3 regions of the Desulfosporomusa polytropa genome follow, and region 3 is predicted to be linked to each of the others. Evidence: riboswitches for the same ligand, from Rfam matches in the RefSeq annotation. Region 3 holds a riboswitch; each other region holds the start of a gene.
What was found. A riboswitch is a leader RNA that binds a small molecule or an ion and turns the genes downstream of it on or off. The one in region 3 is predicted to bind molybdenum cofactor.
Positions count from the first base shown of each region.

Region 1 (9,255 bases), 2.4 Mb from region 3:
GCCTTAACCTCATACTGCAACTCCTGACCTGATAGCGCGGTCAAGTCACTGTGCGTCACCGAGTGACCGCCAAAAACAATACCATAGGCAGACATCTCCCTTATCTGAGCACTTGACAACCGCTTGTTTTTATCAATATTTACACCTGGTACAAAAATAACAGCACGAAAATCATATTGCTTTAATATAGGAAAAGCATATAAATAATTATCCTCATAACCATCATCAAATGTAATAAGAATCGGCTTGTCCGGCAGTTTAACCGGCTCTTGCCGCATATACGCAACAAACTTTTCCGGGGAAATAGTTTCAAAACCCGCCTTTTTCAACATATCCATCTGCCGTGCAAACTCTGCCGGTGTCACCGTTAAATTCGGTAAATCACTGTTGTCCTCACTCACATGATGATATAACAATACGGGAATACCGTTAAGATACTGGGCAGATGCACTATTGGCAAACATAACAGGCAAAAGTCCGACAAGCAGGCAAATAAGCTGGTGGCATACTACCTTTTTTCCGATCTGCATATGAATCCCTCTTCTTGTTTTATATTAATTTCTATTATAAACTAACTTTAATAGAAATTAAACTCTACCTGAAAGGCAGGCTTTATCATGACACAGATAAATTGGGGTATCCTATCAACAGGTACGATTGCGAAAAAATTTGCAGACACTTTTCCCCAGTTACCCGATTGCGGCACTCTCTTAGCTGTCGCGTCACGCAGCCAGGAATCTGCCCGTCAATTTGCCACAAGTTATAGTATACCACGCGCCTATAGTAGTTATTTAGAGTTAGTGCGTGATCCCGAGATTGATGTTATCTATGTTGCTACCCCACATTCTTCCCACTATGAAAACGTGAAACTCTGTTTAGAGAATGGCAAACATGTTCTTTGTGAAAAATCATTTACTGTCAACATAGAGCAAGCTACTGCCCTTATTCAACTGGCTAAAGAAAAAAATTTGTTTCTGATGGAAGCCTTCTGGACAAAATTTCTCCCAGCCTACCAGCAGCTTAGCAAAACTATCGCCGAAGGTGCTATTGGGGACATAATTCATTTCAGGGCCCAATATGGCTTTGCCCCCACCGGGGCGAGGTATGTAAGAAAATTTGATCCTAACCTGGCCGGAGGTGCTTTGTTGGATATCGGTGTTTACGCCCTCGGGGTGGCAACCATGCTGCTAGGCTATCAGCCTGCCCAGATGTGCTCAAGTGCCATTATGGGCGAATATGGCACAGATAAATTTAATAGTATCATGTTAGCTTATGAAAACGGCATGACTGCCCACTTAATTACAACCATTGGCTCTGTTATCGAACCACAAGCTGTGGTCTTCGGTACTAAAGGCCAGATTATTCTCCCCAACTTTTCCGCACTCCAAAACTTTACTTTGAAAAAAAACGATGGTACACAATCCACTGTCGATTCACCCTTTGAGATTAATGGTTTTGAATATCAAATACGGGAAACGGTCACTTGTTTGCGCGCTAAAAAAAGGGAGAGTGATATCATGACTCATCAAAATACCCTAGCAGTAATGCGATTAATGGATACAGCCCGTGCCGACTGGGGGCTAAGGTTCCCTTGTGAGGATTAACTAGCGGCATAGCTTAAACCAGGTAATTGTAATACCGGCAAACAGTCATACTAATGGCCTTGCTTCCTGATCAACACAGGAGGCAAGGCCGTTTACGTTAACCTACTAACAATATCATCTGCTTTATTGGTTTGAACCAACAAAAGTAAAACCATATTTCTTAAAGACTGCTGCACTTTGTGGACTACAAAGATATGTCAAAAAGGCTTCGGCTTCTTGGGGATGCTTAGAATTAGCCATAACCACTGCTGGAAACGTAACCGGCGTGTGCGACCCATCTGGCGCAGCCGCGACTACTTTGACCTTATCGCTTAACGCGGCCACCGTCGAAAATGCAATTCCTGCATCAACATTTTCTGTCTCAACATAGGCAATGATTGTGCGAACATCCTTAGCCTGTACGGCTTTATCTTTAACAGCTTCCCATATACCAATATTTTTAAGTAACTCTATAGCATATTGACCAGCCGGCACAGTCCCCGGCTCGCCCATACCAAACCTTGTGACCCTTGTTAAATCTTGAAAACCTTCGATTTTCAATTGAGAGTTTTTCGGAACCACCAGTACCAATTTATCACTAACCAGTATTTTTCGGGTACTAGCTACTACGAGATTTTGGTTTTGCAGATCATTCACCTGTTTCGGTGAAGCAGAAATAAATATATCTGCCATGACACCCTGTTCTAACTGTTTTTGTAAAACTCCAGCAGGACCAAGATTAAATACAAGTTTTACATTTGGATTAGACGCTTCATATTCTTTTTGAATATCCTGCAGAGCATCTTTCAGCCCAAGCGCAGCAGAAATATTAATTTCCATAGGCTCGGTCAGTTTTACCGGCGTTTGGACAACAGGCTTTGTTGCCCAAATTGTTCCGGCGACAACCAGAACTGCAACCAGTATAAACAGCCAATTAACTACAACCTTCTCTTTCACAGATAACTCCCCCTCGCATTGCCAGTAGCGCTGGCTGCTATTTCTCCAGGACAAGCTCATGTCTGTCAGCATCTTTTAATACACAATTCCATGCTATGACCTGACCGCCCCTAATTTAAAAATAAACAAATTTATACCAACATAAACTAACATAACTTTATTATAGTATTTATTATATGGTAATTGCAAGCAATTACCATATAATAAATACTTCTTTAAGTAACACTTGTTCAGCCTTAAAACTCAGTAATTACAGGCATAATTCCATATTTACCGGCATTATCGCTAAACTAAATTTTTTCTACTCAATATATACCAACCCTATTGCTTTATATAATCTCAGCAAATATAATAGTATTATACTTGTTTATATTTGTTTATGTTAGTTCTTGTTATCAAAATGCCTTTTATCTCAAGTTCTCACAATTGAATAGTCTGCTTCTTAGCCGATTTACCTAATCCTTCAAGGTATGGTAACCGGCCGATCGGTATAGCGGGAAACGGCTATATCTCCCTTTTGGAAAGGAGCAATATTTTAAGCGGCGCAGTTCCTTGTGCCTATTTATGATCCGATTTGCGCCTGCTTAAATTCATTGCCAAGCCTTTCCATCCCGGATAAGCTTGGCAATTTTGATTTATTAGAAGTTTACTATCCTGCATATGCTCCACCCTAGAACATTTGTATGTCAATAACACTATTTTGATAGGAGGAAAAATTATGTTCGAGCGAGTCCATACCCACAGCGATATTTTAAAAAACGGAAAAATCATGCTATTGGTCGACTGCGAACCCGGTTGCTACACGTTAACTGACTTAGAATATTCAGAACACGCATTTCAGGAACTCCTTGTGGACACCTATAAAACCCTCCAAGAAGCTAAATTGACTAAGAACAACTTCACTTTTGAGGCCTATGCCAATACCATTGTATCGTTGACAAACAACCTTGAAAATATTACGAAATCTCTTCTTGCAATCAAATCAGCAATACAAGCAGCTAACGGCAAGCAAGGTACAATTATTACTGAGTCTTACCAACAGGAAAGTGTCGAACACAGTGCAAAAAAAAATGCAGCAGCGTACCAAAATGACCCCGACCAGTTCACAGCAAAACGCAGTTTGCATACGCTACGAATCTTTCAAAAATGAAGCCCCTACAAAGCACATGTTCTGCTTTAAAATAGCTCCAAAAGGAAATTTAACAATACATGATTACATAAGAGATGGTGATGCCTTATGAAGATTTCCGATTTCACTTTAATAGTCGACAATGTCTCTGTAGATACGCTTCCACTTTTTGTTCAACTCGCTGCCGATACAACCTCGGCATACAAGGAGATTGACGCACTCTATGAAACTGATAAAACACGCTACCAGACCGCAGCATCCCTTTCTCCCTATGCAAATTACCCTTTGTTCACTACCAGCGGTATTGAACGGCAATGTTATGCCGTAAAATATTTAGGGGTGCTGCTTGCGGCTATAGAAGATGGTCGCGATTCTCCCTTATTCGAACAGCTATTACGCAGCCTAACAAAACACTGGAATGATTTGCACTATTACATAAAGAACTCCGAAACAATCGATTTATCAACAGCTGTTAAGCCGGAGTATTACGCTGAATCCACCCAAAATAGTCAGCACCATAATCTTCTTACAGGCGCCGCAACACAATATCTCCAGACTTTCATTGCGTTGTATCCAGCCATCGACTTACCACCGCAGGCCTCCTTAAAATTCGCAATGTTTATGACATGTGCTCTAGGAAAAAAGGCAATTGTATCAACTCCTGAGACTTTATCTATTATCCAAACACTTGCCAGCAAACTTGATGGTACTAGCGAAATTCAACAATTACGAGGCAGACTGAATAAAGCATCAGTAAAAAAAGTGGCCCGCTATCTAAAAAATTTGATATATCAAAAAGTCTTTCATAATTATCGCGATCCCTGGAACGGCGACCACTGCTGGGAGGGCTTGGCCCACTGCAGCGCATATCTGTCGTCAATAGCAGGAATATCATTGTTTTCCCCAAAACTCTTGACGCAGGTTAAGGAGCGAGATGTAGAACTTCTTTGCCGCCTTTATATTGTTAAGATGACTGCAGAGTTATTTCGCTCTAATCATAAACAAAGCAAAGAAGAGATGGAATTAGATTGTGCTGAATTTGTAATGTTTGGCTTAAATTTACTTGAGTTCGTAAGAGAATATAAGAAAACGAAAAAATATTATTTTGAACACAATGCCCCATTTCCATATGCTGAAATGAATAATCTTCAAAAGCAGCTTCAGACTTGTGAAACAGAGGTCCGAAGAATGAGCGCGGATTTGACTGCAAAAACTAATTTACTAGCCTTAAAGGAAGAAGAGATTAACAATCTGATTCTTAAACAAAAATTCGTGTTAAATGCATTGACCAAGGAAAATCAACTGCTTAAAACTAAACTTGCGCAAATCGAAGATCACCCTCGAAAAATCGCAGACATAAAAACAATTCACTCTGATACTATTTTTAAAGCAGCAATATCCAATAAACATTACAATATAGAGACGGCTTTAAAAAGACTAAGCACTATTCATGCCTTGGTTATCGGCGGTTCTGAAAACTGGCAAGCCAAGTTAAAGCGCAAACTCCCCCACTTTGTATATCTTTTTGGCGACACAAGCAACTTTGACGAAGCACTGATTATCCATGCCGATATTATTTTTGCCAATGTTCGGTGCAAATTTAGCCACGATTGCTTTTATAAGATGATCAAACCAATTCGCTATTATAATAAGCATCTAGTGTTTTTGCCTAATACTAATATTGCCCTTACCATTCACCAGATGGTCAACGCTGCAGATTCGGACTATGCAGCAGAAACAGCAGCAAGAAATGCCACAGTACATAATGATATCGGCCGTGTTGTCGAACTATGAACCAGCATTAATTACGAATTTGAATACAAGGAGAAGGGTTTTACTTTTGGCATTGCCCCAAAAGTAACAAAAGGTCTAGGCCCAAAGCCTCCAAAAGCTGAAAAGCCGGGCGATATTCCTAAAATCCGCAAACTCGCTACGTGAACTGGTACCCTAAATTAGGACAGTGAGAAGAAATCCGTTTTAGGAAGCGATAAGATGATCCCGATATTGATTTGGGGTCATCTTTTTTAATCCCCATTGGTAACGTTGGCAATTGTAATACTCAATGTATTCATCGATCTTATTCTGAACTTCAGTAAAGCTTTGGCACTCTTTTATATTAATTTCATCCTTCATATGTCCAAAGAATGACTCCATTGATGCGTTATCCAAACAGTTGCCCTTCCTAGACATGGACTGTTTTATCAATAATTCTTTCACCCTGCACTGAAATTCAGGATGTGTATAATGAAATCCCTGATCCGAGTGTATAATTGCGTCAGGGTGGATGTTTCCGCCCAAAGTTTCCTGTAATCGGTCCAGCGTTTTCATCACAAGACCCATTTCGAGAGAAGTCGATAGATGGTAAGCCAAAATTTCTCTTGTTGATCCGTCTTTAATGACCGATAAGTAAGCCTTACGCCCCTCGGCGTAATATAGATAGGTAATATCGGTTAACATGACCTTTTGCGGCTCGTGGTGATCAAACTTGCGCTTTAGCAGATTACATACCGTTTTATGAGGTTGAGTTGCCTTTGCCATTTTTCGATACGGATTCTTCCGTCTCACCACCGTAACCAATTGGAACCTTCGCATAATACGCAAAATCTTCTTGTGATTCATAAGAATTGCGTACTCTCTTTCTAGATTCATCTTTATCGTGCGCCAGCCACCCTTTCTTTTAGTAGCAATAAATATTTCTTCAATCAGTTTATAATCATTTCTGTCATGCTCTTCTCTCTGGTATCGACTAGGTGCTGCCTTCAGCCAGGCATAGAACCCGCTACGGCTAACTTGTGCTATCTCACATAAGTAACTAATCATACGATACTTCGGATACTTTCGTATGACTCGATATATGATTTGGAACTTTTCTGCAGCATTTAACGCCTTCTTTCTTTCTCCCGTATCTTTTTTAACAATTCATTTTCTGCCTCAAGAAAATAAATTTTGGCCTCGGCCTTTTTTAACTTATCTTCAATGGACGACTCTCTGCCTGTTAAACGGATACCTTTTGAACTTCGTCCCGCTTCTCTCAGACCTTGCTCACCACGCTGTTTGAAAATGATACGCCATCTTTTGATACAGACAAATGGTTTATCGTCTCCTATTAGTTGAAGATTGAAGCCATTGTCAATAAAAATTTGTCTAGGCTTCTTTCCAGATAAGTATTCTTTGACCGCTCTAATTTTAAAATCGGAATGATACGAGATATAGCGGTCAGTTACTTTCTCTACATTGGGGTTTCTCAGAAGGATGTGTTGATCCGATTCGCTATAGAATATATTACTCACTAAAATTCCGCCTCCGGTAATTAATAATTTCATTATATACATTTATTCGTTCTATGAACATACAAAAACCCCGATACGGACTTTATAATAGTGTCCATTATCGGGGTACCGGTTCACGCTCAAACAGTACGGATTTTTTAACGGAATACCGCCCGGCTTTTCTCCTGCGGAACGCTTTTTCCGGCAAAGGCCGGGGGGTTACGGGGGTTACGAGGGATACCGAGGTACCACCTTACGGCTGCCTGTGCCGGGTTTTGTACTTGACACCCCTTGTTTTATAATGCCTCCGCGACTCCCAAATCTTATACTTTGATATATTAAAAAGAGAACTATCGTGCGTGCGATAGTCCTCTTTTTATTTCATTTACACAACTCAATTGTACTTTATGTTAGCTTATGTTGAAAACAGTTAGCCCTGCCATGTCCCACAGGAGGGGTGTTGCCGCCGATCTAGCAAACCAACGAACACTTACCAATATAACCATTATTTCAGTACGTAATTGTTAGCGATAATCATCTTAAATTAGCGATATCCGGCGATATATAGATTTATATTGTTAATTTGATTAAATACGGTTAAATTTAGGATTAAATGGGTAATTTTATTGTTTTTTGTCATATAACATGCTATACTAGTTACAAGGATATTAAAAAACTAAGGAGTGTTGATTACAATGAAAATTAGCGGAAGAAACAAATTGGAAGCCACTGTAAAAGAAGTTGTTAAAGGGACTGTTATGGCTAAAGTCATCATGGATTATAAGGGTACCGAACTGGTAGCTGCCATTACGGTAGATTCTGTTGAAGACTTAAACCTAGCTCCTGGAGACAAGGTTACGGCTTTGGTAAAGGCTACTGAGATGATGGTTCTTAAATAATTGTAACCACGTACCTGCCAATAAATCCAGAGGCATTGACTCACCCCGCAAAGTAAGGGTTAGTCAATGCCTCTGTTTTAGCTTTATCTACACTTTTCGATTTCATCAATTTCTACTTGGCAGTCACTACCGGTATCCCTTTGGAATCATGAGCCATAACTTCACAGCAACAGGTATCACCTTTAAGAGTGGTTTAAAACAAACCGCTAACTTTACCAGTCTTAACATCAACATCAATGCGACGATAAGCAGGGTCAGAGCTAGTCCCTGGCATCAAGCTGATTGCACCAGCCATCGGACAGAGGAATTTGGCACCACCATAGACCAAGATGTCGCGGATCGGCAATCTCCAGCCTTTTGGTACACCCTTCCAGGTAGGTTCATGCGACAAGGACAGGTGGCTCTTAACCATCATGGTGCAGTAATCGGCATACTTAGGATCAGACTCGAATTTCTGAGCTTTTTCCTCAGCCAACGGAGCCCAGTCAACGCCATCAGCGCCATATACTTCTGTGGCAATCTTCTCAACACGTTGACGAAGTGGCATTTCCAGCGGATACAGGAATTTGAAATCAACTTTTTCTTTACAAGCATCCATAACTGCATCAGCCAAATCAAGAGCGCCTTCGCCACCACTCATCCAGTGTTGGGAAACAGCAGCGCGCGCGCCAGCCTGTTCAGCAATTCTCTTAACCAAAGCATGTTCAGCCGGGGTATCAGTGTAGAAAGCATTGATACAAACAACTGGTTTGATTCCAGATTTTTTGATCATGTTGATCAGATGTACCATGTTTTCGCAACCTTTTTCGAGTAGACCCAGGTTTTCTTTAGTATATTCGTCAGGCAACGGACGACCTGGAATAACGGTAGGTCCACCACCGTGCATTTTGAGAGCGCGAACAGTTGCTACCAGGATAGAAACGTTTGGAGTAAGTCCGCTCAAGCGGCATTTAACGTTCCAGAATTTTTCGAATCCGATATCGGCAGCAAAGCCAGACTCAGTAATATGATAATCAAAGCATTTAAGACCAATACGGTCAGCAATGATTGAGGACTGACCAATTGCAATGTTAGCAAACGGACCCGCATGAACAAAACAAGGCTGACCTTCCACAGTAGAGCAGAGTGTCGGGTTGATGGTATTACGCATCCAGGCAGTCATAGCACCGTCAACTTCAAGATCGCCAGTAGTAACTGGGTTACCTTGTCTGTTATAACCAACTACAATGTGCTTGAAACGTTCCCGCATATCAGTCAAATCTTTAGCTACTGCCAAGATTGCCATTAACTCAGAACCAACAGCGATCCCGAATTTAGAATGCATCATGAAACCATCTTTTTTACCACCAAGACCCATAATGATGTTACGAAGACCTTGAGCAGCAAAGTCAATGACCCAGCCCATTTCAATATTTTTC
Region 1 is NZ_AP042400.1:3,397,760-3,407,014, forward strand. It holds gene ACZ449_RS17680 (polysaccharide deacetylase family protein) at 1-530, opposite strand, end outside; gene ACZ449_RS17685 (Gfo/Idh/MocA family protein) at 618-1,604, shown strand; gene modA (molybdate ABC transporter substrate-binding protein) at 1,728-2,540, opposite strand; molybdenum cofactor riboswitch at 2,968-3,083, shown strand; gene ACZ449_RS17695 (hypothetical protein) at 3,259-3,690, shown strand; gene ACZ449_RS17700 (hypothetical protein) at 3,778-5,463, shown strand; partial or broken gene ACZ449_RS17705 (IS3 family transposase) at 5,647-6,959, opposite strand; gene ACZ449_RS17710 (TOBE domain-containing protein) at 7,634-7,837, shown strand; gene ACZ449_RS17715 (formate--tetrahydrofolate ligase) at 8,031-9,255, opposite strand, start outside.
Region 1: it holds a riboswitch for molybdenum cofactor, as region 3 does, so the genes downstream of both, ACZ449_RS17695 (hypothetical protein) here and ACZ449_RS06680 (sigma-54-dependent Fis family transcriptional regulator) in region 3, are expected to answer to the same signal.

Region 2 (10,533 bases), 2.3 Mb from region 3:
CCTCAATCAGATATTTTTAGGACTCAGCTACAAATTGACCTGCTTATAATTTTATATCATGCAAAACCTAGAGACTAGGATGATACTACACAGGTTTAGCGGCTGAAAAATTTTTCATATACTGTAAAACTTCTTTGACAATTCCTTCTACATCATTAATATCGTAGCAAGGAACGCCAATATTCCATTCAACATCACTAGCTATCGCGACCAATTCCTTAGCACTACACAATAACTCCTTATGAACCTCTGAGCGAAAAACTTCAATTTTAGGCTTATCACTACGCTTAAAACCTTCTGTAAGTACTAGATCCACACCAGAAAGCATTGCAATTACTTCATCAAGTTTTTTCTCTTCTTCCACTTTTTCAATGATAGCAACTTTTTCAGTTGAAGATATTGCAACAATATCTGCACCTGCCTGCGCTAGTTTCCAAGTATCCTTACCTGGTTTATCTATCTCAAATTGATGAGCATCATGTTTAATAACGGCAATTTTGATTCCCTCGTCTTTGAGCCTTTTTATTACTTTTTCCAATAAAGTAGTTTTTCCTGATCCTGATGATTTAGCAACAAAAGATATTACAGGCGTAAACTGGTTATTCATTTTATCATTGCGCTCCTTTATTATAGCTAACTAACCGGTTTATGGATCTCGCCAAGACAGGATAAATCTTCTGGTGTATTCAGGTTACAAAATATTTCTTTAAGGTCTCCGATCTGCCCTAAATCGCTTTCCACTATTTTACAGACTCTTACATCGGGGTAAAATCTGTATACTTGGCTAACACCTGCTTGTAAACACTGTTCGATGGGTTTTATGCAATCGCGGGAATAGACTGCGCAAAGTGGTTCCAACCGGTTTCTTATCTCGGGAACTACTACGTCATAGCCTGCTTTTCGCTCCAGCAAATACCTGGCTAACTCTTCTGTAAAAAATGGCATATCACATGAGACAATAAATGAATACTGATGCTTTGCGACCATAAGCCCTGCGTGCATTCCGCCAAGTGGTCCCATACCCGGGTAGCTATCTGGAACCTCCACAATTCCCGGCAAATCATATTTTGCCGTGTGGTTACTGGCAATAATTATTTCATCCACAAAACCTCGCAATTTTCGCACAGTACGCTCGATAAGAGTTTCATTTTTAATTAATAGCAGTGTTTTATCACGCCCCATGCGTGAGCTACGTCCGCCTGCCAAAATTATACCACTTACCGCCATAATAGTCCCCCTAACCCATTGATTGTATTTCCATTATATTTTTGCAGGGGGTGTTTTACAACACACCACCCACCTGCAATTTTTTTACGTTTTGTATATAGATCTGTTCAAAACAGTGAACTACTTCTGTTCCATTTTATCTTAGCGTACGAGTCAAGACTCCCGCCTCTATAGGCGGCGTCAGTTCAGGTGGAGTAGACTCTCCACCTGAACCCCCGATGTTTCAGCTTGGCTGAAACGAGTTCACTAACGTGCATGCTGCTGCCCTGTAACAGGCACAGACGCAGTTACTTTTACTCGTACAATTTCGTTTTCAACCCAAACCGGGTTGTGATGCTCAGCCTCATGAAGTGGCTGAGTTCCGTCACCAAACATGCACAAGAACTCGCCCCAATTGTAAATGCCGAGGAAGATATGGGCAAATACACTCAGCCCCAGGACGATACCAACCACCAAGTGCACCATATCAAACCAGTACATGGCTGCTTTAGGAGCTACTGGCAGGAAGGCGTATAAGGCCCAACCAGTAACAATCAACAGTATACCACCAAACAACATCATAATTCCCATTTGTTTTTGGCCAGAGTTCATTTTACCCATCGGCGGTACCGGAATGGTTTTGCCTAATAGAATTTTCTGCGGATAGCCACCGCAAATCTTCATCCAGGCCATATCCCGCTCATCAAAGGTAAATATTCGACGAGTAAAGGCCACAATTCTGTCCAAAGCAAAGATGGTGTAAAAAATACACGATAACGTAAGAACGCAGGCACCAACAATATGGATTTGCATAATCAAATTTTGCAGATCTTCACCAAATGGTTTTAGCCAAATAAAAAATCCGGTAATGGCTGCTGGTAAAAAACCTATTATTAATCCCCAGTGAAATAGCCGCGAGATAAGAGGGTGCTTGAGTACCCGCGGTCCATGTTCATCATGATCACTCATCAATTATCCCTCCTACCCTAATTTCGTTCTGTCTACATACTTAGTATGAAACAGTTCTTCGGCCAAATTACTGAGTGGATTCTTGGCAAATTTTTCGTACACATCAGTAACTGCCTGATTGTTATGACTCTGACGGATTTTTGATTTTACATCATCGTTATAGATGCCTTGTGCCCGCATCTTGATGTATTTTGTGCGGTCTTGTACCAAATCTGTTGCAACATAGGCCCCAGTCCATAGGATGGCACCGGCTACACCCACGATTCCTATGAATTCACGCCGTGAGACCTTGACGGCCTTTTCTATATAATCATACTGCGCCATTGTGTTCCCTCCTTATGACCAAGGCAGTACAGCCTTGGCTTTATCCAGCCAGGAAGTACCCATTGGATTGATTGGCTGACCACCGCCATTAACACAGCCGGCCGGACAATTCATGATTTCGATGAAATGATACGGTGATTTACCAGCTTTGACTTCTTCCAATAGCGGTTTCACGTTTTCTTTGGTGCCATGAGCTACTGCTACTTTCAAGGTAACTTCTTTACCTGTTTTCACATCTTTCATGGTAACACTGGCTTCCTTTACGCCTTTGAGACCGCGAACAGGCTTGAATTCAAGCACATCCAGTTCCTTGCCAGTGATTACAAAATAGGCTGTCCGTAAAGCAGCTTCCATTACGCCGCCGGTATTAGCAAAGATCGTACCTGCACCACTGTACTGGGCCAAGGGATTATCCTTGTCAGTAAACTCAGCAACAGTCTTAAGATCAATATTTAACTTTTTAAACAAACGGGCTAAATCCCGGGTAGTGAGCACTACATCGATATCAGGATAGTTCCCGGTTCTGCCTTGCGTCTTCCAATACTGAGAAGCGCTGTTGAATTCAGGACGAGAAGCCTCGAATTTTTTGGCCGTGCAAGGCATAACGCCTACCATGAAGATATCTTCTGGATTAACCTTCCAAACTTCTTTAGCACCATAGGTTTTACCAAGTGCTCCAGCCATCATCATTGGTGACTTGGCAGAAGACATATTTGGCAAAAGTTCAGGATAATACAGCTCACAATACCGAACCCAAGCCGGACAACACGAGGTAAACTGTGGCAAAGGTCCTAAATGATGCTCTGCTGGCTCGCCTAACGCATAGTGGCGGATCTTACCAATAAGCTCCATGCCTTCTTCCATAATGGTCTGGTCAGCAGTAAAGTTAGTGTCAAGAACCTTAAACCCAGCCTGTTTCATTGCTCCATACATTTTTTCAGTTACCAGACTGCCGGGTTCCATGCCGAACTCCTCACCGATAGCAACGCGAACTGCCGGAGCAATTGTTGCGACAACAGTGAGCTGTTTGTTTTTTAGTTGCGCGAGCACTTTGTCAACAACGTCAACCTTATCCTTCGGTGCCCCAAAAGGACAATTTATCAAACATTGTCCACAAGAGATGCATCTCTCACTGTTGATCGTATGAACGGCTCCATATTTGCCGTCGATAGCTTCTGCCGGACAAAACGACTTGCAGGAATCGCAGCCTTTACAAGCCTTGCGATCGATTTCAATAACGCTCGTTAACTCATGCCCTTGAAATCCTTTCAAATTTAGACCTCCCCTATAAAATTTAAGATAACTTGGCTCGCATCAAACCTGTGGCGATTGACGAGAACTGAGTTAGCTTAGTAAATCAGAAAGTAAAATAACTTTCTGATTTACTAAAAAAACTATTTAAACCAATGATATAGGGTACTGCCTAAGCTTGTTTCCGTTGACACACTTATATAAAAAGTTCACTGCCGCTTCCTACCATAACTGCGGAAACTTCCTGCCCGGCTAGTAGCGGACCACTTCCCGCCGGCACATCAATTAGCGCATTACAGGCAACCATGGATTTCAGAACGCCATTACTTTGCGCGCCTGTAAGTTCTATATAATTAGTATTGTTAATTGTCTGTACTTTTGCCCGTAAAAATCTGCGCTGTGTACTTGATTTATTGAAGCTGTCTTTCAGAATTGCCGAAAATTTGAGCGGCATTTTTTGCTCAAGCCCGAGCATGATTTTAATTAAAGGCACAACAATCAAATCAAAGGTTATGTAGGCGGCGGCAGGGTTTCCCGAAAGGCCAATAATTAATTTATTATTGTGGCTTGCAGCTATCATCGGCGAACCTGGTTTCATATCAATTTTTCGAAAAATGATATCTGCCCCAATTTCCTTAAAAGCGGCTGGTACTATATCGTAATCGCCTACTGAAACGCCCCCAGTAGTAATTACTAAATCTGCTACATCTAATGCTTGGGTAAGGCGCTCAACTATAGCTGCTTTTTCATCAGGAACAATTCCCATTAACACAGGTGCTGCCCCTAGTTGTGAACAATAGGCACTTAGAAAATGTTGATTGGAATTATATATCTTACCTGGCCTGAGTTCTTCTGCTGGATCAATCACTTCGTCACCGGTACTAAGAATAGCTATTCTAGTTTTACTAAACACCGGTATTTTATCTAATCCAATTGAAGCTAACAGCCCCACAAGTGGTGGAGTCAACACCGCACCTCTCTTAGCAATAACTTCTCCCTGCCGTAAATCCTCACCGGCTCGAATGATATCATTTCCTGATTTTAGAGGATAATATAGATCGACCTTATTCTCGGTTCTTGTTACATCCTCAAATTTAATAATTACATCTGCGCCCTTTGGTAACGGAGCCCCGGTCATAACCTTGATAGCCGTTCCCGAAGTTACTTGTTTTTTAGGCATATAGCCAGCCCGCACTTCCTCAATAACTTCCAGGGTTGCAGGATTTGATGAACTAGCGGCTTCTGTATCTTTCGCCTGTAAAGCATAACCATCCAAAGGAGATTTGTCAAATGGCGGTAGATTTATAGCTGTTTGTATATCTTGACTTAAAATTCTGCCGACAGAGTCAGTCAACGCCACCTGACATTCATTAACCGGATGGGTAAATTTCAATAACAATGTCTGCGCTTCTTCTAATGAAATACCTGTCTTCATTTTTTCTACCTCCTGCTTCTTTTTCACGCACCAGTACCAAACGAACAGGCAGGATACTGACAAACCTCACATTCCAAACATAAGCCACCCATCCCAAGTTTCACAACCATTGGCCTTGTAATCTGCTGACCTGTCAGAACTAACGGCAAGATAAGGTCAAACACAGTCGTTTTGTGATACATAACACAGCCCGGAAGCCCTAAAACCGGTACTTTCCCCAAATACGCTACCATCAGCATAGCACCTGGCAATACAGGGGCACCATAGGTTACAATTTTCGCACCTGCTTTTCTAATACCACTAGGAGTCACATCATCAGGATCTACCGACATTCCCCCAGTTGTTAATATCAGCTCAGCACCATTAGCTATTAATGATTTCACCGCCTGTGCTATTTGCTCTGCATCATCAGGGACAAGGATGTGTTCAAGTACTTTGCACCCAAATCCTTCAACCTTTGCTTTTACAACTGGCCCGAATTTATCCTGAATGCGCCCATGATAAACTTCACTTCCTGTCGTAATAACGCCCACTTTATAAGGGTGAAACGCTTTAACGGCAGTAACCTCGGTTTGCTGCGCAATTTTCTCAACCATTTCTATTTTTGTTTCATCAACAAGTAAGGGGATAACCCGAACACCTGCTATCTTATCTCCCTTTTTCACAGGCCTGTTATTATTACGGGTAGCAACAACAATCTCTTCAATCATATTAATACGATTTAGATCCTCTTCATTTATAACAAGCATTCCATCATGCTCGGCGATAAGAGTAATCTTGCCTTCACTGGGTTCAGTCATGCTAAGTCCTTGTCCCTTTACGGCTCGGGCAAGACGTAGCCCCGCGTCATTTTCATGCAAAAATCCTTTTTTCATTTCCCACACATAGAGATGTTCTTTACCCAGCTTTAAAAGATCTGGTATATCTTCTTCTGTAATGATGTGCCCTTTTTTAAAGGCTTCTCCCTTGAATTCGCCTGGTATTATTTTAGTAATGTCGTGACATAGCACATTGCCTATTGCGTCTTCCACTCTGACTATCTGCATCGATTTTTCCCCTCTCGTTTTATCCTAGAAAAGTAACTTTAACCGATCCGCTCTATTGGATCACCGGCTTTTATCCATCCTGGGGTAAGCACTATGGTAAATATGCCTTCTCTAGGCATAACGCAGTCTCCGGTCTTTTCTCTGATGGCACACCCTTTGTGACACTCTTTACCGATTTGTGTCACTTCCATCAGTGTTTCGCCGATCTTAAGTTTAGTTCCTACAGGAAGCTCAAACAAAATGATACCTTCCGTAGTAATATTTTCGGCAAAACTTCCTGTTTCAAGCTGATCAAACCCCATGTTTCTAATCTTATCAATACTCTCGTTTCCAAGCAGACTTACCTGTCTGTGCCAATCACCGGCATGTGCATCCCCTTGCAAGCCTGAGTTCACTTCAAAATAACCCTTTGCGATGGCCTGCTTAGGCTCACCTTTTTTTTCACTTATATTTACTGCCAATACCTTTGCCACATTTATTCCCCCCGTATACTAACAAAAGCAACCATGAATTTTTACATTAACCCTGTCCACACTCGGAAGCTGTCCCCAGCATAATATCTAACGCATGATTAAGAGCCGGCATAATAGCTTCAAGCGATTCCCGCACTCCTTTAACACTACCTGGCAAATTAATAATAAGTGTCTTTCCCCGAATTCCGGCTGTCGCTCTTGATAACATAGCCTTTGGTGTTTTTTGCAAACCATAGTACCGCATTGCTTCCGGTATCCCTGGAACAACTTTTTCAATCACTTCCCCGGTAGCATCTGGAGTTACATCACGATGGGAAAAGCCAGTTCCCCCGGAGGTAAGTAAAAGTGCCGGTGCTAATTCATCACAGATATAACAAAGCTCTTTCACGATTTGATCTTTTTCATCTGGTATAATTTTGTAATATTCAATGCTATATTGAGGTCCTAGAGATTCCCGTATTTGCTGGCCACTCAAATCCTGCCGTTCTCCCCTGGCGCCCTTGTCACTCAGGATAAGTATCCCTGTCTTGTACATCGTATCACCTCTATAAAATAACCTTCTCTATATATCTCGCTTAACATGGCCACTTTTGCCGCCCATTTTTTCCATAAGCTTTATATCGGTAATCTCCATCCAGCGGTCAATAGCTTTGCTCATATCATAGATGGTCATAGCCGCAACACTGACACCACTGATTGCCTCCATCTCCACACCGGTTTTTCCTGTGGTTTTAACCTGGCAGCGTATGATTATGTTTGAATTTAATTCGTCTATTTCAAACTCAATGTCTACAGAAGTCAACATTAGGGGATGGCACATAGGAATAAGGCTGGACGTTTGTTTTGCCCCCATAATACCGGCTACCTGGGCAACTCCCAAAACGTCCCCTTTTTTGATACCGCCACTCTTTATAGCTTGCAGGGTAGCGGGTTGCATATGAACAACGGCCTGTGCTGTAGCTGTACGCACAGTATCATTTTTTTCACTGACATCCACCATGCGAGCATATCCGTCATTATTGAAATGCGTAAAATCCATTATTATCCCCCTATTTGGTACATCTTACGTTTATTGTCCGCACCCCAACCTTCATCCATATGATGGCGTTGTGGCTTCTCTCTAATTGCCTTGCTAAAGATATCTGCCAATTTTTCGTCGCTGGCATGATTTTGCAGTGCCAATTTTAAATTAAACTCTTCTTTGGCGAACAAGCAACCCCGGAGTTTACCATCGGCTGTCATGCGGATTCGATTGCATTCACTGCAAAAATGATCACTCATGGCACTGATAAAACCAACTGTCCCCATTCCACCGCGTATTCGGTACGATTTGGCCGGGCCATTCCCTTGTATTACTGCACCTTTATACAACTCGTATTTTTGTTCAATGGTCTCTCTAATCTGACTTACCGTCACCACCCGGTCTGTTTTATAAAAGGGCAAATCCCCTACAGGCATAAATTCAATAAATCGCACATGAAGCGGCATTTTTTTTGCTAGTTCAACAAAATCCAATATTTCGTGGTCATTAATGCCTTTCATAACCACAGTATTAATTTTTATTGGTGCCATACCCATTTCCAATGCTTTGGAAATCGAACGAATCACATCATTCAGGCTGCCTCGAGTGGTAATATATCTGAACGTTTCCGGATCAAGACTATCTAAACTGAAATTAACCCTAGTTAAACCGGCTGTTTTTAGTTCTTCTGCCATGTCAGCAAATAGCATTCCGTTTGTCGTAATCGCTATATCGTTAATCTTTGGAATTTGGGCGATATCTGCAATAAGTTTAGTAATATTTCTACGAACAAGTGGCTCTCCACCTGTCAACCTAACCTTTTGAATTCCTATCCGGGCAGCAACCTTAACGAGATGAGCAATTTCTTCCAGGCTTAGTATTATATCATGACCAAGATCTTCTACTCCCTCTTCAGGCATACAATATTTGCATCGTAAATTACACCTATTTGTAACAGAAACCCGCAAATAGTCAATGCTTCGAGCATAACTGTCAAACACAGTTCATTCACTCCCTTCCTAGATTAAATAGAACGAAATCTCTTTCAGAATATAAGATAAGACTTGGCTTGTGCCGGCGTCCTTTAGGACGCTGGCACAAGCCTTAGTCGTTCTTATGTCTACCAGAAAATATTTATATTGTCTGGTAGACTAAATAAAACTTCTGCGAGAAGCGCACAGAAGTTTTTGTCTCAAAACTCATGAAGCGCCTCCTTTCCCAGATTGGGTGGTAGTGAAATTTCTTTCACTACCCCGTGAACTAGTTGTTCAGACTGCCAGACCATGGATAACTTTAGGTCATGCAGCTCGGAGTGCCAGTTTTTATTTATTATTCTAAATACTCTTTATTGCAAAATTCGTGCCAATCAGTTTTCCTATTATCCAATCCAAGAAAACTCTTGTAAATAAAGCCTTTATTGCGTTCTTAGCTTTTGTGATATATTATTTATTTTTTTATTTTGGGAAAATCGTATCATTTTGTATCATTTTGAAATAAACAATCTTCTTTTTCATTTTGTTTGTTGCTAGTTCTTATGGACAGTTATACTTGTTGTCTGAAAAATAAAACTTCTATGCAAAGCGCACAGAAGTTTTCATATCAACAACTCATGAAGCGCCTCCTTTCCCAGATTGGGTGGTAGTGAAATTTCTTTCACTACCCCGTGAACTTGTAGTTCAGACTGCCAGACCATGGATAACTTTAGGTCATGCAGTTCGGAGTGCCAGTTTTATTCAGTTGTGAATCTATATCAATTCAATTCACCCTCATGGTTATCCAAAAATGTCAGTCCATGTGAATGGGCTTGACCTAAATATTCTCCAAATGCATAATACGAGCGGTCTGAAGCACTACTAATTAATGGATTAATCATACTAGCCATCGGGGTTCCATTTGAATCAAGAATTTCTTCATCTGCTTTGACGCCAAGAATTTGACCTATGAATTGCGTGTGAGCCCCCATTTCAATAGCATGAAGGAGTTTGCACTCAAAAGCTAAGGGAAACTCACTAACATATGGCGCGTTAACATTATCACTTCTTATCGGAGTAAGGCCAGTCACGCCAAATTTATCTGTATTTTTACCTGAAACAAGACCAATATAATCTGCTTCAGCGATATGTTGCACTGATGGTATATTAATCGTAAATGCTTTCTGCTGAAGAATGTTAGTATACGTCAATCGTGATTTTCGCAATGAAATTGCTATACATGGGGGAGCCGAACAACATATCCCACCCCACGCAACAGTCATAATATTAGGCTGATCGCTAGCATCGTAGCTTCCTACAACCCATACCGGAGAGGGCATAGCAAATAATTTAGTTCCTAGAGACTTTTTCATACTCCCACCTCTTCATTCGTAAACAATTCTAAAGTTTAATACGCATTCCATCATAAGCGACATATACATTCTCATATTTTGCAACTTCCTCAGCAAGCTGCTTTGTGGTCACTGGTTGGCTGTAATGGATCGCCAAATGAGTAATCACCGTTCTTTTAGCTCGAATTTGGTTGCCAAGATCAACGGCCTGCTCAATTGACATATGAACATGGGGAAACCAATTCTCGCCATGAAAAGTCGCATCACATATCAACCAATCAACCCCACACACCTTGGCAGCGCTAGCTGCCGGAAGCCCAGCGGTATCCGGGTAATAGGCAAGCCTATTACCCGTTGATTCCAGCAAAAAACCCGCCGTTTCTATCCCGTGATTTGCAGGCAAAGGAGTCAAGTGTAATGCACCCAAACAATATTGCTTGTTAAACTCCCATGATTTAACCTCAAAAACTTCGGACAAATTAGGG
Region 2 is NZ_AP042400.1:3,297,147-3,307,679, forward strand. It holds gene mobB (molybdopterin-guanine dinucleotide biosynthesis protein B) at 86-607, opposite strand; gene mobA (molybdenum cofactor guanylyltransferase) at 634-1,227, opposite strand; gene ACZ449_RS17255 (cytochrome b/b6 domain-containing protein) at 1,474-2,175, opposite strand; gene ACZ449_RS17260 (iron hydrogenase small subunit) at 2,188-2,499, opposite strand; gene ACZ449_RS17265 ([FeFe] hydrogenase, group A) at 2,512-3,771, opposite strand; gene ACZ449_RS17270 (molybdopterin molybdotransferase MoeA) at 3,947-5,185, opposite strand; gene ACZ449_RS17275 (molybdopterin-binding protein) at 5,209-6,231, opposite strand; gene ACZ449_RS17280 (MOSC domain-containing protein) at 6,270-6,704, opposite strand; gene ACZ449_RS17285 (MogA/MoaB family molybdenum cofactor biosynthesis protein) at 6,751-7,239, opposite strand; gene moaC (cyclic pyranopterin monophosphate synthase MoaC) at 7,267-7,743, opposite strand; gene moaA (GTP 3',8-cyclase MoaA) at 7,746-8,726, opposite strand; molybdenum cofactor riboswitch at 8,921-9,050, opposite strand; molybdenum cofactor riboswitch at 9,328-9,459, opposite strand; gene ACZ449_RS17300 (flavin reductase family protein) at 9,476-10,069, opposite strand; gene ACZ449_RS17305 (MBL fold metallo-hydrolase) at 10,098-10,533, opposite strand, start outside.
Region 2: it holds a riboswitch for molybdenum cofactor, as region 3 does, so the genes downstream of both, moaA (GTP 3',8-cyclase MoaA) here and ACZ449_RS06680 (sigma-54-dependent Fis family transcriptional regulator) in region 3, are expected to answer to the same signal.

Region 3 (10,533 bases):
GGCAAATCGACGTTAATCAACCGCTTGGCAGGCACCGAAGTATTTGTAACCAAAGAAATCGATCAATATGATAAAGGACGCCATGCAACAACACACCGGCAACTGATCGTGCTTCCAATAGGCGGTGTAGTGATCGACACTCCTGGTATGCGTGAATTGCAGCTAGAAACTGCCGATTTGTCTAAAGCCTTTGCCGATATCGAACAATTGGCGCAAAACTGCCGTTTTGACGACTGCAGCCATCAGAATGAGCCTGGTTGTGCGATAAAAACTGCTATTGAAACCGGTACCCTATTGATCGAACGCCTCATAAGCTACCAAAAACTCCAGGCCGAGTTGACCTATCAGGGAATGAACTCACGCCAGCTTGAACAAGCAAAGGTCAAACGGATGTTTGGAAGTCTTGGCGGGATGAAAGAAGCAAACCGATCAATAAAAGAGAAGAACAAACGCCGATAGTTATTTGCAGTAAACCAGATAGTATAACAGGAGATTCGTTATGAATATTTTAGAACAAGTACTAGCAGCTAATAGTAATTTCATGGAATATTTAGTGGAAGGAGCTATTCAAGATTATCCCGAGAATAATAAATTGCCTAATCGGCATTTAGCGATTTTTACTTGTATGGATACAAGATTAGTAGATTTTTTAGAGCCAGCAATGGGCATCAAACGTGGCGAAGCAAAAGTGATAAAAAATGCCGGGAATTCGGTGACTGGTCCGTTTGAAGCTACGATTCGCAGCTTAATTGTAAGTATCTTCGAGCTGGGTGTAAAAGAAGTAATGGTGATTGGGCATTTTGACTGTGGATTAGCTCATACAACAGCTGACAGTCTTATTCAAAAGATGTTAGCACGTGGAATTTCACCAGATGCCATCAAAATGATAGAAGCAGAGTTAATAAATTGGATAGATCACTTTCATCATCCGGTAGATAATATAGAAGAAGTAGTTAGAAAAATCCGTAATAATCCACTTATCCCTAAGGATGTACCTATTCACGGCTTGATATTTAATCCGCATACAGGACAACTTGAGGTTATCGTGGACGGCTACCAGCATGTATAATGGGTGAGTTAGCGTAGTGGTCTTTTTTGAAATTAGGTAAAGGGATTTCCAGTATATTCAAACCTATTTACTTGATGTGCAGGAGTTTCGTCATAAATACCGAATACTATAAACTGAACTGAATATTCAGTAACTCCGAATTTGGTGGGCTAAAGGAAACTAAGACCATCAGGTCAACGGGTTTATTGGGAAACCGATAAGCCTCCCGGTGCGGAAAGGAGTCAGTGCTAGTTATTGAGACAGAGCGCTCGTCCTTTTGGCGTGCTCTGTTTTTTGTTTTTTTCGGGAAATGGTATTTTGAAAAATGAGTACAGGAGGATGAACTTATGGCTATGTATGCCGAGAACACAGTTGATGGTACTTGGGCCGGGTGGCTAAAATTTACAGCCACTCTAAAAAGTGCTGACAAAAGTTATAAGTACTCGGTTAGACCAGAAATTTTGGACTCATGGGTAAGGTGTCGCCAAGCCAAGGTTAATCCCAATGATGAAGCAATTCATCACCGATTGGAAACTGCTAGTCTGCAGGTTATGTTGCGGAAAAATAAGGACCTTATTACTATTGCTAAGCCATTTATGGATAACTTGTATCAAATTGTTGCAGGCTCTGGATTTGTTGTGGCACTAACTGATGTGCGTGGCTATGTTATGGAAATTTTTGGCGATAAGGATACCCTGACGAATCCAATGACTGTGAGCTTTTTTCAAGGAGCAAGTTGGAGTGAAGCTGAGGCTGGTACTAACGCCATTGGTACAACATTGGTTACAGGGAAGCCGATTCAGGTTTCAGGATCTGAACATTACTGCCGCAAACATCACTGTCTGACCTGTTCGGCAGCCCCGATACTTGATGAGTGGGGAAACGTGCTAGGAATTTTAGATGTTTCCGGCAAATCGACTGCTGCGCATCTGCATACACTGGGGATGGTTATGGCGGCAGCGGAAGCAATTATGGCGCAGTTGGGGATTCGCAAGAAAAATAAGGAACTAAGTGTAATTAATAACCGGTTGACGAATATTTTCAATACGATGTCTGATGGCGTAATTATGGTGGACAATAATGGAGTTATTAGCGAACTGAACCCTGTTGCCAAAAAAATACTTGGTTTTGGTATAAATAAGTCTGAGGATACCCGCGGAGTTCAGGTGGAAAGTATTTTAGGGACTAAAAATACTTTTGTTCGAAGGATGCTAATGTGCAAAGAATCCTGTCCAGATACTGAAGTCTTGCTGGATATTAATGGTGAAGTCAGTCAATTTTGGGCTTCAGGGGAGCCTGTTACCGATGAACAGGGAATTGTGACAGGCGGCGTTATTATTCTGCGGCCCATTAAACGAATTCAAAATTTGGTGAATCGTTTTAATGGAAACTATGGGACCTTGCAGTTTAGTGATATTATTGGCGAAAGTAAAGCCATTCTGGAAGCCGTCAGGATAGCCTCTCTTGCTGCGACCTCAATATCCAGCGTGCTGCTTCAAGGCGAAAGTGGTACAGGCAAAGAGATATTTGCCCAGGCTATCCATAATCGGAGTGAGCGTAATGCCGGGCCTTTTATCGCGGTAAACTGCGGAGCCATACCTCGGGAACTTATTGGCAGTGAACTATTCGGCTATGCCGATGGTGCCTTTACCGGGGCTAAACGCGGGGGCAAGCCAGGTAAATTCGAACTCGCCTGTGAGGGAACGTTATTTTTGGATGAAATCGGCGATATGCCATTAGAGCAGCAGGTAGCGCTCTTGCGGGTATTACAGGAGAGAAAAGTAAATAGAATTGGCTGTGATAAGGTAATTCCTGTTGATGTAAGAGTGATTTGCGCTACCAACAAAAACTTATTGAAAGAAGTCGAAAAAGGGACGTTTCGCAAAGATTTGTATTATCGATTAGATGTTATATCTATTACAATACCGCCGCTGCGAGAACGTTCAGAGGATATAATCGCATTATTTAATTACTTTTTGGAAAAGCTAGACAAACATGGTCGAAATTTCGTAGTTACTACAGAAGTGGTTGACCGAATTGTGCATTACGATTGGCCGGGGAATGTGCGTGAACTTCAGAATGTGGTAGAACGGATTGCCAGTCTGACAGAAGGGCAAATAGTAAATCTAGAGAATTTGCCGAAAGAAATATGTAATTTGCAAGCAGCTGTTACCGATACCGAGAAACAGACTTCTTCAATCCATTACGCTGCAGAATCCTTTTGTGGGAGAGAGGGGCGGCGTTTTATGCTAGAGGAACATGAACGACAGGAAATTCTTGAGATGCTTTTTACCCATAGAGGAAATGTTAGTCTGACAGCGCGAAGCATGGGAGTTTCGCGAAATACCTTGTACAGAAAAATGAAACAGTACGAAATATATAAATAGTGGATAAAACTGTCACTTTTATGTGACAGTTTTAAGTGACACTTGTGAACATATTGAGGTACATGTAGCAGAATTTTAGAGAATCAGCAGGGTGAAACCCTACTGATTCTTAATTTTTTGGGAGGTATTTATAGTTGGTATAAATCTTGCAGTTATATATTACAAATATTTAGTATTGCAAGAAATTACATAGGTATATATTCCGCAGTAAAGAAGTTTGCAGGCGCAGGTAGGTGATACATTGCCAACGCACCACCTACCTGCAAAAATATTTAACACGTTGTATGTAGATGAGAATCAGCTAAGGAGGGCAATCAATGAGAGCAGTTTCTGTATATCAGGCAGAAGGTATGGTTCTCTGTCATGATGTCACTGAAATTATTCCGGGAAAACGCAAAGGCAAAGCTTTTAGGAAAGGACATGTTATCTGCAAAGAAGATATCCCGAGGTTGCTGGATATTGGCAAGGAAAATATTTATGTCTGGGAAGTAAATGCGCAAACTATTCATGAGAATGATGCAGCAACCAGATTTGCTAAGGCCATAGCAGGGCAAGGTCTACACTTAGATGAGGCTTCAGAAGGTAAGGTCGAAATAAGAGCAAATACTCTTGGCTTGCTAAAAATAAATACAGAAGCATTGGAAAGGATCAACGATATTGATCAAGTGGCCGCAGCTACCTTACACACGAATCAGATGGTGGATGCGGGGAAAAAGGTTACAGGCTGCAAAATTATTCCGTTGGTGATTGAGGCCGAGAAACTTCAACAAATTGAACAAATTGGGATTGATTACTATCCGGTGGTGGAGGTCAAACCTTTGCAAGCCTGTAAGGTGGGTGTTGTCACTACCGGTAGTGAAGTATATCATGGCCGGATCAAGGATTGTTTCGGACCAGTATTGGCGGATAAGTTTGAATATTTGGGAAGTTCGATTCTGCGGCAGGTATTTGTACCTGATGATATTTCTATGATTGCTAAAGCTATTCATGGTTTGCTTGCCGAAGGTGCCGATATGATTGTGACTACCGGTGGTATGTCTGTCGATCCAGATGATGTAACACCTTCGGGCATCAGGGCCGCAGGAGGACAGATTGTTATTTATGGGGCGCCTACACTGCCGGGCGCGATGTTTATGCTGGCGTATTTAGGAAAAGTTCCGGTTCTTGGCTTACCAGGCTGTGTCATGTATCACAAGAGTACGGTGTTTGACCTGGTAGTTCCCCGCCTGTTAGCTGGTGAAGAACTATCACGCAAAGATATTACCAGACTGGGGCATGGTGGGTTATGTCTAGTATGTGAAGATTGTCGTTACCCGGAATGTGGCTTTGGCAAAGGCAGCTAATCATGGTAAGATTATGCGTATTTCGGGGATGAAGAAATCCCCTGAAATATAGATTATTGAATAATAAAGGAGACGAGAGAGCAGATGCAAAAGAAAATTCTGATTATCAATGGTTTGCCCAGAACGCTAATTGTTGATCTGGAAGCTAGTTTGGCTAGTGTGCTCCGGGAACAACTGCTGTTGACTGGTTGCAAGGTTGGCTGTAATCAAGGTCAATGCGGGACTTGTTCAATTATTATGGATGGCCGAGTAATACGGTCTTGCGTCACGAAGATGAAAAAGGTTCCTGATGAAGCCAATATTACAACCATTGAAGGATTGGCTACACCTACTAACCTCCATCCGCTGCAAGTTGCCTGGATGGCCTATGGCTGCGCTCAATGCGGTTTCTGCAGTCCGGGATTTATTTTGTCAGCGAAAGTATTGCTTGATGAGAATCCCAGCCCCACTAGAGAAGATATTCGCGCATGGTTCCAAAAACACCGCAATGCCTGCCGTTGCACAGGTTACAAACCTCTAGTTGATGCTGTTATGGCAGCTGCTAGTATTCTCCGCGGGGAAATGCGCAAAGAAGAACTGATTTTCAAACCTGTCGGCAACAAAATTTACGGCACAACTTATATTCGTCCGTCTGCCTTGCAGAAAGTTACCGGCACTTGGGATTTTGGCGCCGATGTTTCGCTGCAAATGCCTACAGGAACTTTGCGGTTAGCTCTTGTTCAAGCAGAAGTATCTCATGCGAATATTAAAGGCATTGACACCTCAGCAGCTGAGAAAATGCCTGGTGTATATAAAGTAATTACCCATAAAGACGTAAAAGGCAAAAACCGAATTTCCGGTCTGATCACTTTCCCGACTAATAAAGGTGATGGCTGGGATCGCCCCATTCTTTGCGATGAGAAAGTATTCCAGTTTGGCGACGCTATTGCCATAGTTGCCGCAGATACGGAAGAACATGCCCAAGCTGCAGCTAAAGCGGTAAAGGTTGATCTTGAAGTATTGCCGGCATACATGAGTGCTCCTGCCGCAATGGCACCTGATGCCATTGAAATTCATCCCGGAACCCCTAATGTTTACTTTGAGACTGGTGTGGTAAAAGGCGAAGACACTAAGCCCGTTATGGATAGCGCCGATGTTGTCATTGCAGAAGTTGAAACTTACTGCAGCCGTCAGCCGCATCTTCCGCTTGAGCCTGACTGCGGCAGCGCCTATATTGATGAAGAAGGCCGTCTGACTATTCATTCTAAGAGTATCGCATTACACTTGCACCATGCAATGATTGTCGCCGGTATTGGTATTGAACCGGAGAAATGCCGCCTTGTAGCCAACCCGACAGGTGCTACTTTTGGTTATAAATTTAGTCCAACTAATGAAGCTTTGCTGGGCGTTGCCTGTCTTGCTTGCGATGGTAAGCCTGTTTCCCTTATCTTCAACATGTTCCAGCAAATTACCTATACAGGCAAGCGTTCACCTGCACTTGTTAAAACGAAACTTGCTGCTGATAAGACAGGGAAAATTTTGGCAATGGATACCAATTGGTGGCTGGATCATGGTCCGTACAGTGAATTCGGTGACCTGAACTGCATACGGCAAGGGCAGTTTACCGGTGCTGGTTACGATATTCCGAAAATCCGCGGTAAAGGCAAGTGTGTATGCACCAACCATGGCTGGGGATCTGCTTTCCGCGCCTACGGCTCGCCTAAAGCCTTCTTGTCATCAGAAATCTGTATTGATGAGCTGGCCGAAAAACTCGGTATGGATCCATTGGAATTGCGCTATAAGAATGTATATCGCCCTGGTGCTACCACGCCGACCGGCCAGGTACCAGAAGTATTCTGTCTGCCGGAAATGCTTGACAAACTCCGTCCCCACTGGGAAGAGGCCAAGAAACGTTGTAAAGAACTTTCAACGCCTGAAAAGAAACGCGGCGTAGGCTTATCACTTGGAATATATGGTTGCGGTCTGGATGGTGCGGACAGTTCGCAAGCTTGGACAGAACTTAATCCGGACGGCACAATAACTGTCGGTAACTCCTGGCAGGATCATGGTCAAGGTGCTGACCTTGCTACTTTGACACATTCTCATGAAACTTTCCGTCAGATGGGGATTACCCCTGATCAAATTAAGCTTGTCATGAATGATATGGCTTTCACACCAGCCAGCGGTCCGTCCGGCGGCAGCCGTCAAAACGTTATGACTGGTAACGCCACCAGGGTTGCCAGTGAAATGCTGGTCAATGCTATGCGTAAACCTGACGGCACGTTCCGGACTTACGACGAAATGGTAGCTGAAAAAATTCCGCTCCATTATAATGGTTCATGGACGGCATCCATGTGCAGTGACTGCGATCTTGAGACCATGCAAGGCAACCCGTTCGCCATTTACATGTATGCACTCTTTATGCCTGAAGTTGAAGTCGATATGAAGACTGGTAAAGCGACCGTAGTTCGGTTTGTAACTGTTCAGGATATCGGAACACTTACCAATAAAACAACCTGCGACGGTCAAGTCTACGGCGGTTTGGCTCAAGGTATTGGTCTTGCTCTTACTGAAGACTTTGACGACCTCAAAAAGCATACCAGCCTTGTTGGTTGCGGTCTTCCGTTTATTAAGGATATTCCGGATGATATGGAAATCATCTACAATATTTCCCCGCGTGAGCATGGACCATATGGTGCTGCTGGCGTAGGTGAAGGGCCGCTCACGGCTCCACATCCGGCTATTCTTAACGCCATTTATAATGCCTGCGGTGTACGCATTTACTCAGTACCTGCATTGCCGGAAAAAATCAAAGCAGGCCTGGACGCACTCGCTGCTAAAAAGTAATTAGCGGTAAATAAGCGAATATAGAAAATGTAGAATTCTAAAACTAGACTGGAAAGCGTATCGCTTTCCGGTCGTTTTAGGATTTCTATACCAGGAAGAGGGTGTTTCAAATGGATCAAATGAATCAAAAATTATTGCGTGAGCGGGAATCAAAATGTATTCAGGAAAATCCACCAGCTTGTACTGCTGGGTGTCCAGTTCATGTTGATGCCCGGGGTATGGCTAAAGCTGTACAGAAAGAAGATTACGCGACAGGATTTGCCTTGTTTAACAGAATGGTCCCTTTTCCCGGAATTATTAGCAGAATTTGTAATCAACCCTGTCGGCAAACCTGTAAACGTAATGAAATTGATGAATCTATTTTTATCAAGGGTTTAGAACAAATTTGTGTTGATAACAACAATACTGCTCCCAAGTTACTATTACCGAAGGCTAAAACCCAGAAGGTAGCTATTGTTGGTGCCGGGTTGAGCGGCTTGACCGCAGCATTGGAGCTTAGCCGTAAAGGGTACAAAGTGACTGTATTTGAAGCTACAGACCGATTGGGAGGAAGTATCTGGGATATCGCGGAAAACAAGCTTCCACGACAATTGATTCATAATGATTTTGAGATTATCGCCAAATTTCCTATAGAGATTCGCTATAATACAGCTATTAATGCTTTAGACAGTTTGAGCGCGGCGTATGATGCGATCTATCTAGCTACAGGTTTTCAACTAACTGACAATTCAGATTTAGGTTTGGAGTTAGCGTCAGATGGCAAAATCAAGGTTGATTTGATATCGTTAGCAACAAACAACAGCAAGGTGTTCGTCGGTGGCAGTCATCGCCGTGAATACGGACATCCATCGCCGATTGCTTCAATAGCTGATGGTAAAACCGCCGCGATCTCGATTGACCGGCTGTTTCAAAATGCATCCCTTACTGCTAATAGGGAGAAAGAGGGACTTTATGAGACTGCCCTCTATACCAACATAAAAGGGATAAAACCTGAACCCATGGTAATCGCTGGCGATTCTGACAGCGGTTACAGTAAAACCGAAGCTGTTCAGGAAGCTAATCGTTGTTTGTTATGTGAGTGCCAGGAATGCGTGAAAGCCTGCGAGTATCTTGCACATTATCGGGGGTACCCCAAACGGTATGCACGCGAGGTATACAATAACTTGTCCATTGTTATGGGAATCCACCATGCTAATAACATGATTAACTCTTGTAGTTTATGTGGTCTGTGCGAACAGATTTGTCCGGGAAATTTGAATATGGGCGAAATCTGCCATGAAGCAAGAAAAATAATGGTAGAGAAGGGGAAAATGCCTCCGTCGACCCACGATTTTGCTTTAAGGGATATGCAATTTAGCAATAGCGAAGCATGTGCTCTGACTAGAAATCAGCCTGGCAGCTCATCAAGTGAGTGGGTATTTTATCCCGGTTGCCAGTTAGCAGCCTCATCACCTCAGTATGTGCAACAGATGTACAGTTTTTTACGTGAAAAGCTGGACGGTGGTGTCGGGTTACTATTAGGTTGTTGTGGAGCACCGGCCAGTTGGGCAGGACAGGAGGCAGTGTTTCGGGAGACAAGGAATAATCTGGAAAGCAACTGGCGTAGTTTGGGAAGTCCCAAGATTATTACGGCTTGTCCTACCTGTTTGAGCCTATTTAAAAATGATTCACCTGACATGCCGGTGGAAAACTTATGGACATTGCTGGAACGTATCGGTCTGCCAGAAGGCAGCACCCAGTTAGCCAAGACACCGCAAAAATTGGCGATACATGACAGCTGTACCACAAGGTATGATGCTGAGATTCAGACCAGTGTAAGAAACCTTTTGGGTAGACTGGGATATCAAATTGAAGAGTTGCCTTTAAGCCGTGAAACTACAGTATGTTGCGGTTATGGAGGTTTAATGCTTTATGCCAACCAGGAGATTGCACATAAAGTTATAGATAGACGAATTAATGAAAGTGAATTAGACTATCTCGCGTACTGTAGCATGTGCCGGGATAATTTTACCAGTCAAGGAAAACGTACCTATCATCTCCTTGATTTGATTTTGGGTGGTGGCCAGGAAAATCTGGCTGCGCAAGCAGGGCCTGGTTATTCAAAGCGTCAGGAAAACCGCGCTAAATTGAAACAAACATTAGTAAGAGAAGTTTGGGGTGAAGAAGTGGCACAGCCGCAAGCTGAGGTCAAGGTCACTATTCCTGCAGATGTATTGCAACTGATGGAGGATAGGCGGATTCTTGTTGATGATGTTACTAATGTTATTGCCCATGCGGAAAGTTCTGGCAGTAAACTCAAGGACGCTAGGAGCGGCCATTATATAGCATATTTTAAGCCAGCCAGTGTGACCTATTGGGTAGAGTATTTGCCGCAGGCAGATGGATTTGTCGTTCAAAATGCTTATTGTCACAGAATAGAAATTGAAGGATAATGGAGGAAACATGAGCAAACTGATAGAAGAAAAACCATTAGATATTGTTTGTGTTACATGTGGCATTAAGCTGACACTTGGAAAGGTAGAGTTGTCGTATCTTGGCAGCAGCTTTCCGGTTGAGCTGTATAGATGTTCGCAGTGTGGCTTAGTTTATGTTCCTGAGGAATTAGCTAATGGCAAAATGAAAAAGGTAGAAGCAGCATTGGAGGATAAATGATGCTTCACCAACATCCGGGCGGGCTGACATTAACCAAGCGGGTTGTTGAGTACTGTGCATTTATACCTGGTGCAAAAGTACTTGATGTCGGTTGCGGCACCGGAGTAACTATGGAGTATTTGCAGGAGACTTGTGGGTTACAGTCAGTAGGAGTCGATGTATCTAAGGAGCGGCTGGAGCAGGGTAGGAAACACTTGCCCTATTTGCAGTTTATCCAAGCAGCAGGCGAAAGCCTGCCGTTCGTCGATGTTTCATTTGACGGAGTAATAACCGAATG
Region 3 is NZ_AP042400.1:1,031,654-1,042,186, forward strand. It holds gene rsgA (ribosome small subunit-dependent GTPase A) at 1-459, shown strand, start outside; gene ACZ449_RS06675 (beta-class carbonic anhydrase) at 500-1,069, shown strand; molybdenum cofactor riboswitch at 1,191-1,305, shown strand; gene ACZ449_RS06680 (sigma-54-dependent Fis family transcriptional regulator) at 1,396-3,435, shown strand; gene ACZ449_RS06685 (molybdopterin-binding protein) at 3,753-4,778, shown strand; gene ACZ449_RS06690 (molybdopterin-dependent aldehyde oxidoreductase) at 4,863-7,604, shown strand; gene ACZ449_RS06695 (pyridine nucleotide-disulfide oxidoreductase/dicluster-binding protein) at 7,715-10,036, shown strand; gene ACZ449_RS06700 (DVU_1557 family redox protein) at 10,047-10,256, shown strand; gene trsM (DVU_1556 family methyltransferase) at 10,253-10,533, shown strand, end outside.